3 regions of the Pseudomonas canadensis genome follow, and region 2 is predicted to be linked to each of the others. Evidence: riboswitches for the same ligand, from Rfam matches in the RefSeq annotation. Region 2 holds a riboswitch; each other region holds the start of a gene.
The links. Region 2 has a riboswitch for cobalamin ahead of RB216_RS19570 (ABC transporter substrate-binding protein). Riboswitches for the same ligand answer to the same signal wherever they lie in the genome.
Positions count from the first base shown of each region.

Region 1: linked by a shared signal. The riboswitch ahead of RB216_RS12260 (CbtB domain-containing protein) and the one ahead of RB216_RS19570 (ABC transporter substrate-binding protein) in region 2 are both predicted to bind cobalamin.
Region 3: linked by a shared signal. The riboswitch ahead of cobO (cob(I)yrinic acid a,c-diamide adenosyltransferase) and the one ahead of RB216_RS19570 (ABC transporter substrate-binding protein) in region 2 are both predicted to bind cobalamin.

Region 1 is NZ_CP133298.1:2,668,782-2,672,664, reverse strand. It holds cobalamin riboswitch at 775-979, shown strand; gene RB216_RS12260 (CbtB domain-containing protein) at 1,076-1,264, shown strand; gene RB216_RS12255 (CbtA family protein) at 1,276-1,980, shown strand; gene RB216_RS12250 (cobalamin biosynthesis protein) at 1,977-2,369, shown strand; gene cobM (precorrin-4 C(11)-methyltransferase) at 2,440-3,186, shown strand; gene nfuA (Fe-S biogenesis protein NfuA) at 3,377-3,883, opposite strand, start outside.
Region 2 is NZ_CP133298.1:4,234,792-4,238,674, reverse strand. It holds gene RB216_RS19580 (ABC transporter ATP-binding protein) at 1-184, opposite strand, end outside; gene RB216_RS19575 (FecCD family ABC transporter permease) at 181-1,185, opposite strand; gene RB216_RS19570 (ABC transporter substrate-binding protein) at 1,194-2,204, opposite strand; cobalamin riboswitch at 2,306-2,500, opposite strand; gene RB216_RS19565 (hypothetical protein) at 2,604-3,047, shown strand; gene RB216_RS19560 (DNA/RNA non-specific endonuclease) at 3,352-3,883, opposite strand, start outside.
Region 3 is NZ_CP133298.1:4,529,048-4,532,930, forward strand. It holds gene RB216_RS20920 (cobyrinic acid a,c-diamide synthase CobB) at 1-425, opposite strand, end outside; gene cobO (cob(I)yrinic acid a,c-diamide adenosyltransferase) at 422-1,033, opposite strand; cobalamin riboswitch at 1,113-1,363, opposite strand; gene RB216_RS20930 (C40 family peptidase) at 1,518-2,054, opposite strand; gene RB216_RS20935 (C40 family peptidase) at 2,199-2,828, opposite strand; gene hda (DnaA regulatory inactivator Hda) at 3,042-3,746, opposite strand.

The sequences.
Region 1 (3,883 bases), 1.6 Mb from region 2:
GTGATGGCGGGTATTGGTTCCGCCCTTACGGCGGGTCACTTTGGAAAAGCCCCAAAGTAACCAAAGGGCTCTTGCCCCAACACTCGGCACCTCGCTCACGCTCGGTGTGCCCGTAATCCGACAGTGATTTGGGGGGCCGCCGCCACGCGCCATCCATGGCGCGGGGCGGCTAAACCGGCATCCCTGCCGGTTTACCCCCCAAATCCCTGCCGAATTCCGGCCAGCGTGTTTGACGGGGCGCCTAAGATCAAAATCAAAAGCAAGAGCACAGCGGCCTGACAGCCGGCTTGAGTGGTGTGAAGCAAAAGCAAAATCAAACGCGGTCCTGTAGGAGCCGGCTTGCCGGCGATGGTCTTCAACGATGACGCGGGGAATCAGACAAAACGCGGCGGTATCACGTTTTTCGCCGGCAAGCCGGCTCCTACAGGGACCGCGTATCTACGATGCGAAGCGAGTCGCTCTTGATCTTGATCTGAGGCGCCCCGTTAAACACGCTGGCCGAACGCAGGCTTGAATCCGTGGGTAACCCGGCAGGACGCCGGGTTAGCCGCGCTGGGCCAAGGATGGCCCATCGCGGCGGCCCACGGATTCAAGCCGGAGTGAGGGCACACCGAGCCTAGGCGAGGTGCCGAGTGTTGGGGCGAAGGCCTTTTGGTTACTTTTGGGCCTTTCCAAAAGTGACCCGCTGTAAGAGCGGAACCATAAGCCGCCGTTACCTAAACAATGGATATGCCCCCAACAACCCAATTGACTCCCCTCCCACCCCCATGCTCTCCTACACATCTTGTTTCGGGTGCCCCTCACAGGGTGAAACGGGAAACCGGTGCGTCATAGCGATATGACCAGTCCGGTGCTGCCCCCGCAACGGTAAGCGAGCGAAGTGTCAGATCCACTGTGCCTCCAAGGCATGGGAAGGCGACGCTTAATAGGCGCAATGCCCCTCGCAAGCCCGGAGACCGGCCCGAAAAAATCAGATAACAAACCCGCGGTGGGCGGGCGCTGTTTAAACCCTGCGTGCCCGGCTCGCGGGGTTTTCATGCGCTCGTTTCACCCTGACACCTGAAAGGGACGCGCCATGTCGATCATCAGCAGCACCTCGCACTCCGCCAGCAGCACCTCGACCCTGAGCCAACGCTTGACCGCCGCCATCGGCGCGTCGATCCTCGGCGCGTGCCTGGTGTATTTCGCCGGTTTCTCGCACATCGAGGCCGTACACAACGCCGCCCACGATACCCGCCACAGCGCCGCGTTCCCGTGCCACTGAGACCTGCCGACATGATCAAGCGTATCGCGCAAACCGCAGGTTTCACCGGCCTGGCGGCCGCCCTGCTGCTGACTCTGCTGCAAAGCTTTTGGGTCGCCCCGCTGATTCTGCAGGCGGAAACCTTTGAAAAAGCGCCGGCGGCTACCGAAGTGGCCCACGAACACGCCGAAGGTGCTGCCGCCCATACCCATGACGCCGAAGCTTGGGAGCCGGAAGACGGCTGGCAGCGCGTGCTGTCCACCACGGGCGGCAACCTGGTGGTCGCCGTCGGTTTTGCGCTGATGCTGGCCGGTCTCTACACGCTGCGTGCGCCAACCCGCACCGCCCAAGGGCTGCTGTGGGGTTTGGCCGGTTACGCAACTTTCGTGCTGGCACCGACGATGGGCCTGCCGCCTGAGCTGCCGGGCACTGCCGCCGCCGACCTGGCGCTGCGCCAGACCTGGTGGATCGGCACTGCGGCGTCTACCGCTGCCGGCATCGCCTTGATCGTGTTTGGTCGCAACTGGCTGCTGAAAGTACTGGGTGCAGCGATCCTCGCCGTACCGCACGTGATCGGCGCACCACAGCCGGAAGTGCATTCGATGCTGGCCCCGGAGGCCCTGGAAGCGCAGTTCAAGATCGCTTCACAGTTGACCAATGTCGCCTTCTGGCTGGCCTTGGGGCTGATCAGCGCCTGGTTGTTCCGCCGCAACCGTGATGATCAATACTCGGCATGATCCTGGTGGTCGGCCTGGGGTGCCAGCGGGGTTGTGACGTTCATACCCTGCTGGGCCTGTTTAATACTGCCCTCGCCGAGGGCAGCATCGAGCGCGATAAGATTACTGCGCTGGCCAGTATTGATTTGAAAAAAGACGAGCCGGGAATACTCGCATTGGCCGAAACGCTGAACCTGCCGCTGCACTGTTTCAGCGCCGAGCAGCTGACGACCTTTGAAGATCGCCTGAGCCACAAATCCGAGATCGCCTTCGCCCACACCGGCTGCTATGGCATCGCGGAAAGTGCCGCCTTGGCCCTTGCCGAGCACCTCGCCGGCGGCCCTGCCCGCCTGTTGATCACCAGCAAAAAAACCGCCCAGGCCACCTTTGCATTGGCGTGCGCCGGCTGAAAACCCGATAATCGCCCCTCCCGATCATGAGCATTCTTCATGCTCGCCCGTTTTTCATCAGGATTTCCCCATGACCGTCTACTTCATCGGCGCAGGCCCCGGCGACCCGGAATTAATCACCGTCAAAGGCCAGCGGCTGATCCGAAGTTGCCCGGTGATTATTTATGCGGGCTCGTTGGTGCCGGCCGCGGTACTGGAAGGTCATCAAGCGGAAACTGTGGCCAACAGCGCCGAATTGCACCTGGAGCAGATCATTGATCTGATCAAAGCCGCCCACGAGAAGGGCCAGGATGTGGCGCGCGTCCATTCCGGCGACCCAAGCCTGTATGGCGCCATTGGTGAACAGATCCGCCACCTACGGGAGTTGGGCATTCCCTTCCAGATCATCCCCGGCGTCACCGCCGTGGCTGCCTGCGCAGCCTTGCTGGAGGCGGAGCTGACCCTGCCTGACATCGCCCAGAGCGTGATCCTGACCCGCTATGCCGACAAGACCAGCATGCCGGCCGGCGAGGACTTCGACAGCCTGACGCGGCATGGCACCACCATGGCGATTCACCTGGGGGTCAATCACCTGGAGAAGATCGTCGCTGAACTGCTGCCACACTACGGCGCGGATTGCCCGATTGCCGTGGTGCACCGGGCTACCTGGCCGGATCAGGATTGGGCGATAGGAACGCTGAGCGACATTGCCGAGAAAGTGGCGGCCAAGGGCTTTCGACGCACGGCGCTGATTGTCGTGGGCCGGGTGCTGGCCAGTGACAGTTTCAGTGAGTCATCGCTGTACCGGGCAGGCCATGCGCACCTTTATCGCCCATAACAAACAAAATTAACTTAAGAACATAACTCACTGTTTTAACTGAATAAATATGGTGAACCATGTGAGAGTGGACAAGCCCGGCTCAAAAGTTAATCCTCTTTGACAGATGGCTATCACAAACCACTGATTTTAAAGAATAAAAAAACGGCGCTCACGGGGCGCCGTTTTTTTTTCGCAGTGAACGCCTTACTCAGTAGTAGGCGTTTTCTTTCTGCGTGTGATCGGTCACGTCACGCACGCCCTTGAGTTCTGGAATTCGCTCCAGCAAGGTGCGCTCGATGCCTTCGCGCAGGGTCACGTCCGCTTGGCCGCAGCCTTGGCAGCCGCCACCGAACTTGAGCACCGCAATGCCGTCATCGACCACGTCGATCAAGCTGACCTGGCCGCCGTGGCTGGCCAGGCCTGGGTTGATTTCGGTCTGCAGGTAGTAGTTGATACGCTCGTTCACCGGGCTGTCGGCGTTGACGTTGGGCACCTTGGCGTTTGGCGCTTTGATGGTCAACTGGCCGCCCATGCGGTCGGTGGCGTAGTCGACCACGGCGTCGTCGAGGAAGGCTTCGCTGAAGGCGTCGATGTAGGCAGTGAAGCTTTTCAGCCCCAGGGCGGTGTCTTCAGGTTTTTCTTCACCAGGCTTGCAGTAGGCGATGCAAGTTTCGGCGTATTGGGTGCCGGGCTGGGTGATAAAGACGCGAATGCC
Region 2 (3,883 bases):
ACAGGACTTCGCCGGACGCTGGCGTGCGCAGGCCGGCGAGCAGCTTGAGCAAGGTGGATTTGCCAGAACCATTGGGACCGACAATCCCCAGTGTTTCACCTGGCTGAACCTCCAGATGAATGTCGCTCAGCAACTGCGCCTCGCGCACTTTAAAACCCAATCCTGCGCAGCTCAGCACGGTCATCGCGCATTCCTCCGGCCAATGAGGATCAGCGCAAACACCGGCGCACCGACCAGCGCGGTGACCACGCCGACCGGAATCACCTGGCCTTTGATCAGGGTGCGTGACAGCACATCCGCCGCAATCAAGAACAACGCGCCGCCCAATGCACTGGCCGGCAGCAAGCGCGAGTGCCCGGTGCCGAGCAGCAGGCGCACGGCGTGGGGAATCACCAATCCGACAAAACCGATGGAGCCGACAATCGACACCATCACCGCCGTCACCAGCGCCGCGCAGCCCACCAATACAAACTGCACCCGGCGCACCGGAATGCCGAGGGAGGCCGCCGAGTCGCTGCCAAAGGTAAACGCATCCAACGCACGACGGTGCCACAGGCACACGGCCAACCCGCCAATCGCCACTGGCACCGCCAGCCACACCGAAGGCCAGCGCACGCCGCTGAGGTTGCCGAGCAGCCAGAACATGATGCCGCGCGCCTGTTCGGAACTGGCGGATTTGGTGATCAGGAACGCGGTGAGTGCATTGAACAACTGCGACCCGGCAATGCCCGCCAGAATGATCTGGCCGGTGCCGCTGGCCGAACCGCTGGCGCGCGCGAGCAGGATCACCAGCGCAAACGCGGCCATGGCGCCGACAAACGCGCCCGCCGACAACGAAATCAACCCGCCGCCCACACCGATCAACGCCACCAGCACCGCGCCGGTCGAGGCGCCGGCGCTGATGCCCAGCAGGTACGGATCGGCCAGCGGGTTGCGCAGCAGCGATTGCAGGATCACGCCACACGTCGCCAGCCCGGCGCCACACGCCGCGGCGATCAGGGCGCGGGTGAGGCGGTAGTTCCACACCACGCCTTCGTCGATGGGGTCGAGCGCATAACCGGCGGCCCACAGTTTGTTCGCGAGTACCTGCAGTACCACGTGCGGCGAGATGGCGGTTTCGCCGATGGCCACGCCCGCGAGGACGGCGGCTAATAGCAGGGCCAGGGCGAGTAGGGTGTGGATCACGCTGGTATTCATGGGTGCAGATCGTAGCCGTCGATGGCCGTGGCCAGTTGTTCAAGGCCGTCGAACGTGCGGATGCTGGCCTGCAGCGCAAGGGCGTCGAGGATGATGATGCGGTTGTTTTTCACCGCGTCCATGTTGCGGGTCACCGGATCGCTGCGCAGGAAGGCGAGTTTCTTTTCATGGTCGTCGGCGGGGTAGCGGCGGCGGTCCATGCGCGCGATCACCAGCACGGTCGGGTTGGCCTTGGCGAGGGTTTCCCAGCCGACGGCGGGCCACTCTTCGTCGGACTGTACGACGTTATGCAAGCCGAGGGTTTCCAGCATAAATTGCGGAATACCCTTGTGGCCGGCCACATAAGGGTCGCTGGCCATCTCGGAACTGGAGAACCACACCAAGGCGCTGGCTTGCTTGAGGCCCTTGCTTTGCACGGTGGCGACGGATTTGGCCAGGCGCGCCTTGAGTTCTTCGTTCAGCTGTTGGCCGCGTGCCTGCACGTCGAAGATCTCGGCGAGTTGGCTGATGCTTTTATAAATGGTTTCGATACGGAACGGCTCCAGCCGCGTGCCGTCGGCGCCGACCAGGTTGTCCTTGCCTTCGCAGTCCGAAGGCAACAGGTAGGTGGGGATCTTCAGCTCATGAAATTGCTCGCGGGTGCCAACCACGCCTTGCGGCCCGACCACCCATTCCAGCTCGGCAGCCACCAGTTGCGGGCGTTTGGCGATCACGGCCTCAAAGCTTGGCTCATTGTTGGCCAGGCGCTCGATGCTGTCGTTCTGCGCTTTGTACTGTGGCAGTACGCTGTTGAACCACAGCGAGGTGCCGACCACTTTATTGCCCACGCCCAGGGCGTAGAGCATTTCGGTGGCGGCCTGGCCGATGGTCACGCTGCGGGCCGGCGCTTGCTGGAAGGTGAGGTGGCTGCCGCAGTTTTCCACGGTCAACGGATAGTGAGTGGGCGCGGCCTGGGCCAGGGCACAGAAACCCAGGCCAGCGAGCAGGGCGGTAACACGTGGCAGCATGGGGCAATCTCCGAGTGAACCGTGCGTGCCATTCGGAAATACACCCTTAAGCGCTGCGAGAGCGACAGCAAGAATGTCCTTCCCGGACACCCCGCCGGTTAGTAATTGAGCTTGGGCCGGCAGGTCTCCTGACTGATGCGTCGTCGCCAGGCTCCGGCCTTCCCGGACAAGGTCCAGTGGCATCAGGGAGCAGGCTCAGCACCTACAGTTGCGGGGGCAGTTCCGATTGGCACGGGTGTACCGCGCTTCGGATTCCCTATTAGTCCCGTTCGGGAACCGGCGCGGTATGGTAGTCGATCACGCGGTTGAACGGGAGGCCGTGAACTCAACGGTAGCTCTCTGGCGGCGAGGCTCCTATGATGCTCAGCCCATGGATCGCTTTATCACAAGGAATACACCGTGAAATCATTTGTCGCGCTCGTCCTTATCGCCACCCTGGCCGGTTGTGCCACGCAAGGTAAATCCGAACAGCAGATTCTCGACGAGGCCACCACCGCCTATGTCAAGTCGATGCCGGCCGACTCAGACAAGCTTCGCTTGCACACGATGAGCATCCCCAAAAGCGGTATGTTCGGCGACACCCTGGCGATTTCCATGGCCGGCGACCAAAACGCTGCCAGCCTCAGGGGCGAATTGCTGAATACCAAGCGCTTGGGCGATGTGTTCTTTTTAATCATGGGGGCTGGCACGCCGGTCGACGTTGCGGTGATCGGCAAAGCCGTCGAAGGGCAGGATTTGAAGGGTCTGCAGATTTACTACTCGGGCACCGATGCGCAGAAGGAAAACGTGCGTGCGGCGGTTGAGAAGTCGCAGGCGCAGTTTCATTACATCAATGCGCAATGAGGGGGCGGCCAAAGGGCGCAGGTATCTACACCACGCGGGGTACGGCGCTGGCAGCTTGACGGCCGGCTGCAATCTTACTGTTACTCCCGTGATCCAGAATGTGGGAGCTGGCTTGCCTGCGAAGGCGGCCTGACGGCTAACCCGGCGTCCTGCCGGGTTACCCACGGACTCAAGCCTGCGTTCGGCCAGCGTGTTTGACGGGGCGCCTGAGATCAAAAGCCAGATCAAGATCAAGAGCCAGAGCGGCTCGCTTCGCATCGTGGTTGGCGTTGGGTGTGACGCAGTTCAATATGTGAAGCGTCGGTCAGAGTCGAATGTCTTCAGGACCCTGTATCAGCGCTTCAATCCGCGTGCCGGTGGCGCGCTCTTCGTTGCTGAAGCCGTCGTAGTCGGCCAGGTTGCCGAAGCGCAGGCCGGTCAGGCGCTCTATCTGGATTACGCTGCGCTGGTAGGTCCTGAGTTGGCCGAACACCAGGTCCAGTTGGCCCAGTTCGCGGCTCTGGTCAATCATGTAGGCACTCGCGCTAGGCTTGCCGTTGTCGCTGAGGTAGGCGACCACTTTCCAGAACGCCTTGGGGATCTGCACGCCTCGGTACACGCGGTCGTCGTCGGCGAACACCGGGCCGGTAAACACTGTGGCGCGGGCTTTCCAGCGTTGGGTGTTATCGAGGATGTAGTCTTCAAGCTCCAGCCAGGTCTTCTGGTTGAACCCGCTCATCTGCGGCGAGCAGTTGGTGAAATGGAAGGTGTCGAAGTTGGCGGTTTGCGCCTCGTCGCCCCAGTTGGGGTCTTGTCGGCGGACCAGGTGGCCGCGATCCAGGCCATTGCTGGCATAC
Region 3 (3,883 bases), 290 kb from region 2:
AAATCTGGCTGATAACGCGCCAGGCCCAGGGCCAACGCGCCAAAGGTCTGGGCCATGGCGGTGCCGTCAATCACGCCCAAGACAGGCACGCCGAAGTGTCGCGCCAGGTCGGCGCTGGACGGCGTGCCGTCAAACAGGCCCATCACGCCTTCGATCAGGATCAGGTCCGCCTCCCCTGCCGCTTCCCACAGCAAGCGGCGACTTTCCTGCTCGCCCACCATCCACATGTCCAACTGATACACCGGCGCACCGCTGGCGCGTTCGTGGATCATCGGGTCAAGGAAATCCGGACCACATTTGAACACGCGCACCTTGCGCCCCAGGTTGCGGTGCAAACGGGCCAGCGCGGCGGTGACAGTGGTTTTGCCCTGGCCGGACGCCGGTGCGGCGATCAAGACGGCCGGGCAATGACGGGGCTGATTCAAAGTTCGACGCCCTTCTGTGCCTTGATACCGGCCTGGAACGCGTGCTTGAGCATGCCCATTTCGGTGACGGTGTCGCCCATTTCGATCAGCTCAGGCTTGGCGCCACGGCCGGTGACCACCACGTGTTGCATCGGCGGGCGGGCTTGCAGGTCGCTGAGTACCTGGTCCAGGTCGAGGTAGCCGTGCTTGAGGGCGATGTTCAGCTCATCAAGTACGACAAGACCAATAGAAGGGTCCTGCAGCAGCTCGCGGGAAACCGCCCAGGCGGCTTCGGCAGCGGCGATATCGCGCTGGCGGTCCTGGGTTTCCCAGGTGAAGCCTTCACCCATGACATGAAAACGCACTTGCTCCGGGAAGCGGCGGAAGAACAACTCTTCACCGGTGCTGTTACGCCCCTTGATGAACTGCACCACGCCGCACTGCATGCCGTGGCCCATGGCCCGGGCCAGCATGCCGAACGCGGAACTGCTCTTGCCTTTGCCGTTGCCGGTCAACACCAGCAGCAGGCCGCACTCGTTCGGGGAATTGGCGATGCGTTCATCGATCACGGCTTTTTTGCGCAGCATGCGCGCCAGGTGGCGTTCGTCGCGGTCGGGGGAATCGGTCATGGCAGCTCTCCGTTGGGGCTGGACAAAAACGGCGGGCAGGAAAAAGAAAAAACAGACAGCCAAGCATCGCCCACCGTGATGCTGTTGGATGTTGCAGGCCGGTCTCCGGGCTCATGAGTGACGCACGTCTTATAGACACGCAGACCGACGCTGCGCCTTCCCATATCGCGAGCGATACAGTGGCAAAAGGCAGCGTCTTGACTCATTTACCGTTGCGGGGGCAGCGCCGGAATCGCGGCAGCACTGTGTACAAGTGCGCTCACTCACCGGCTTCCCTGTTTCACTCCGTCGACCCATGGGTCACAGAGCACCTGGAACAAGCGGCGAAGGTTAGTGGGTTGGGGGTGGAGCGTCAATTAAACCCACCACAAAACCAATGTGGGAGCGGGCTTGCTCGCGAATGCGGTGTGTCAGTCAGCACATTAACAAACTGACAGACCGCATTCGCGAGCGAGCCCGCTCCCACATTTGGATCTCTGCCAATTCAGGGATTCCGCGCCAGATTCCCCGGTAATACGCGCTTGGCGCTCAGGTAGGCATTCTGCCAATACGCCTTGGACAAGGTGTCCAACTTCACCGTACCGCCGGTTTGCGGCGCGTGCACAAAGCGGCCTTCACCGACGTAGATGCCGGCGTGACTGACCTGTGAACCGCCGCCTGTGGCGAAGAACAGCAAGTCGCCAGTCTGCAGATTTTGCTCGCTGACATCCTGCGCGCGCATCACGATCAGTTCACGGGTGGTACGCGGCAGGGAGATGCCAGCAGCATCGCGGAAGACAAACCCGATCAGGCCGCTGCAATCAAACCCGGAGTCCGGTGTATTGCCGCCCCAACGGTAAGGCGTGCCGACCAGGCCCAGCGCGCGGAAGAGTACGTCTTCAGCCGCAGGCGAGAAATTCTGGGTGGAATAGTTGAACACCGGCTTGGGTTTAACCGCTACAGGCGCGGGCGGTGGACGACTTGCGCAGGCGCTGAGCAGCGCGGCGCAAAGAATAAGGATCAGGCGGGCCGAGGTCGACATGGGCAGAACAATCCTGGTCTGGATGCGGCTTTCGCTGCCGAACGCTGAAAACCAGAACGCGCAAGCAAAGCTCGCGCGAACGGATTACAACAATGTCCAGGGATTCTAGCGCTTACACGTCAAACTTCAAGTATCACTTTAAGTTTACTTGCTAGCGGTAACCGTCGTCGGGGCCATGGCGAGTGCGCGCTTGGCTTCGATGAAAGTTTTGCTCCAGTAGCTATCACCCAGGTTGTCGACTCGGACACCGCCACTGCGACGGCTGCTGGAGTGGATAAACTGGTTATCGCCCAGGTAAATACCGGCATGGCTTACACGACCACGACCCGCTGTACTGAAGAAAAGCAGATCACCCGGCTTGAGGTTGTTGCGCGCGACCAACGGTGCATCCACGTTGATCATTTCGCGGGTGGAGCGCGGCAGATTCATGCCCGCTTCTTCGCGAAACAGGTAGCCGATAAAACCGCTGCAGTCGAAACCTGCTTCAGAGGTGCCGCCGAAACGGTAACGGGTACCGATCAGGGACATGCCGCGTTCGAGGATGCTGTCGGCAAGAACTGGGAGCTGGTAAGGCTTGCTACCGGAGAAATTGGCCAGTTCTTTTTCCGTTGCCAGCTCTTCTTCATAAACAGAAGCAGACTGTGCAGCAACGAATTTTGCCTGATTTTGAACCTGTGGTTTTTGCTGTTCTGCCACCTGTTGAGGGTGGGAGGCGCAACCAAACAACAGGGTAACGAGTGCGAGGGGCACGAGGGGTGCGAAGCGATTTAGCATGGGCACGACCGTGGCTGATATGTAAAGAAGACGAGACTATGCCCTCTATCACATCGATTTGCAAATTCAATCGTGATCTATGTGACTTCTTGTTTGGACTATGACATCTAAGCCCTTAACACCCTATATCTGCCTTTTGCGTAGCCAAACCGGCTCAAACGCAGGTTTTCTGGCGCCTGGAATTTGCCGAAAGCCGTGAAAACAGCTGGCTGGCTACCAACCCAAGGTTTCTTTCAAGAAGGGAATCGTCAGCTTGCGCTGGGCCTGCAAGGAAGCCTGATCGAGCTGTTCGAGCAGGTCGAACAACGCGCTCATGCTGCGCGTACCGCGGGTGAGAATAAAATGCCCGACTTCGTCGGTGAGGTGCAGGCCGCGACGGGATGCACGCAGTTGCAAGGCACGCAATTTGTCTTCGTCGGACAGCGGGCGCATTTGGAAGATCAGCGCCAGAGTCATGCGCGACTTGAGGTCGGCCAGCTTGATCGGCAACTCGCGCGGCGAGGTGGACGCGGCAATCAGCAGGCGCCGGCCACTGTCACGCAAGCGGTTGAATAAGTGAAAAAGCGCCTCTTCCCACTCTGCCTTGCCAGCGATGGCTTGCAGATCGTCCAGGCACACCAACTCGTACTGCTCAAGATGGTCGAAGATGCCGATTCCGCGATCCATCAGCTCAGCCAAGGGCAGGTAAACCGCCGGTTCGCCCATCTGCTCGAAACGCAAGCACGCGGCCTGTAACAGGTGGGTACGCCCTACGCCGTGCTTGCCCCACAGATAGATCAGGCTTTCGGTCCACCCGGCGTCGGCTTCGCAGAGCCGCTCGACATAGCCGAGTGCAGCGGCATTGGCGCCTGGGTAGTAGTTGATAAAGGTGGCGTCGTCACGCAGACGCACACCCAAGGGCAGCTGAATCGGTTTCATGCTGACTGAACGGCTCCAAACGAACCGTTAGTGGCCTCTGTGTAAAGTTTGCAAAGTTTATACCCGTGACGCCGGGCGCACAATGCAACAGACCCCAAGCAAAATCAAAGGTTTGCGTTAACTTGTTGGATTTACGC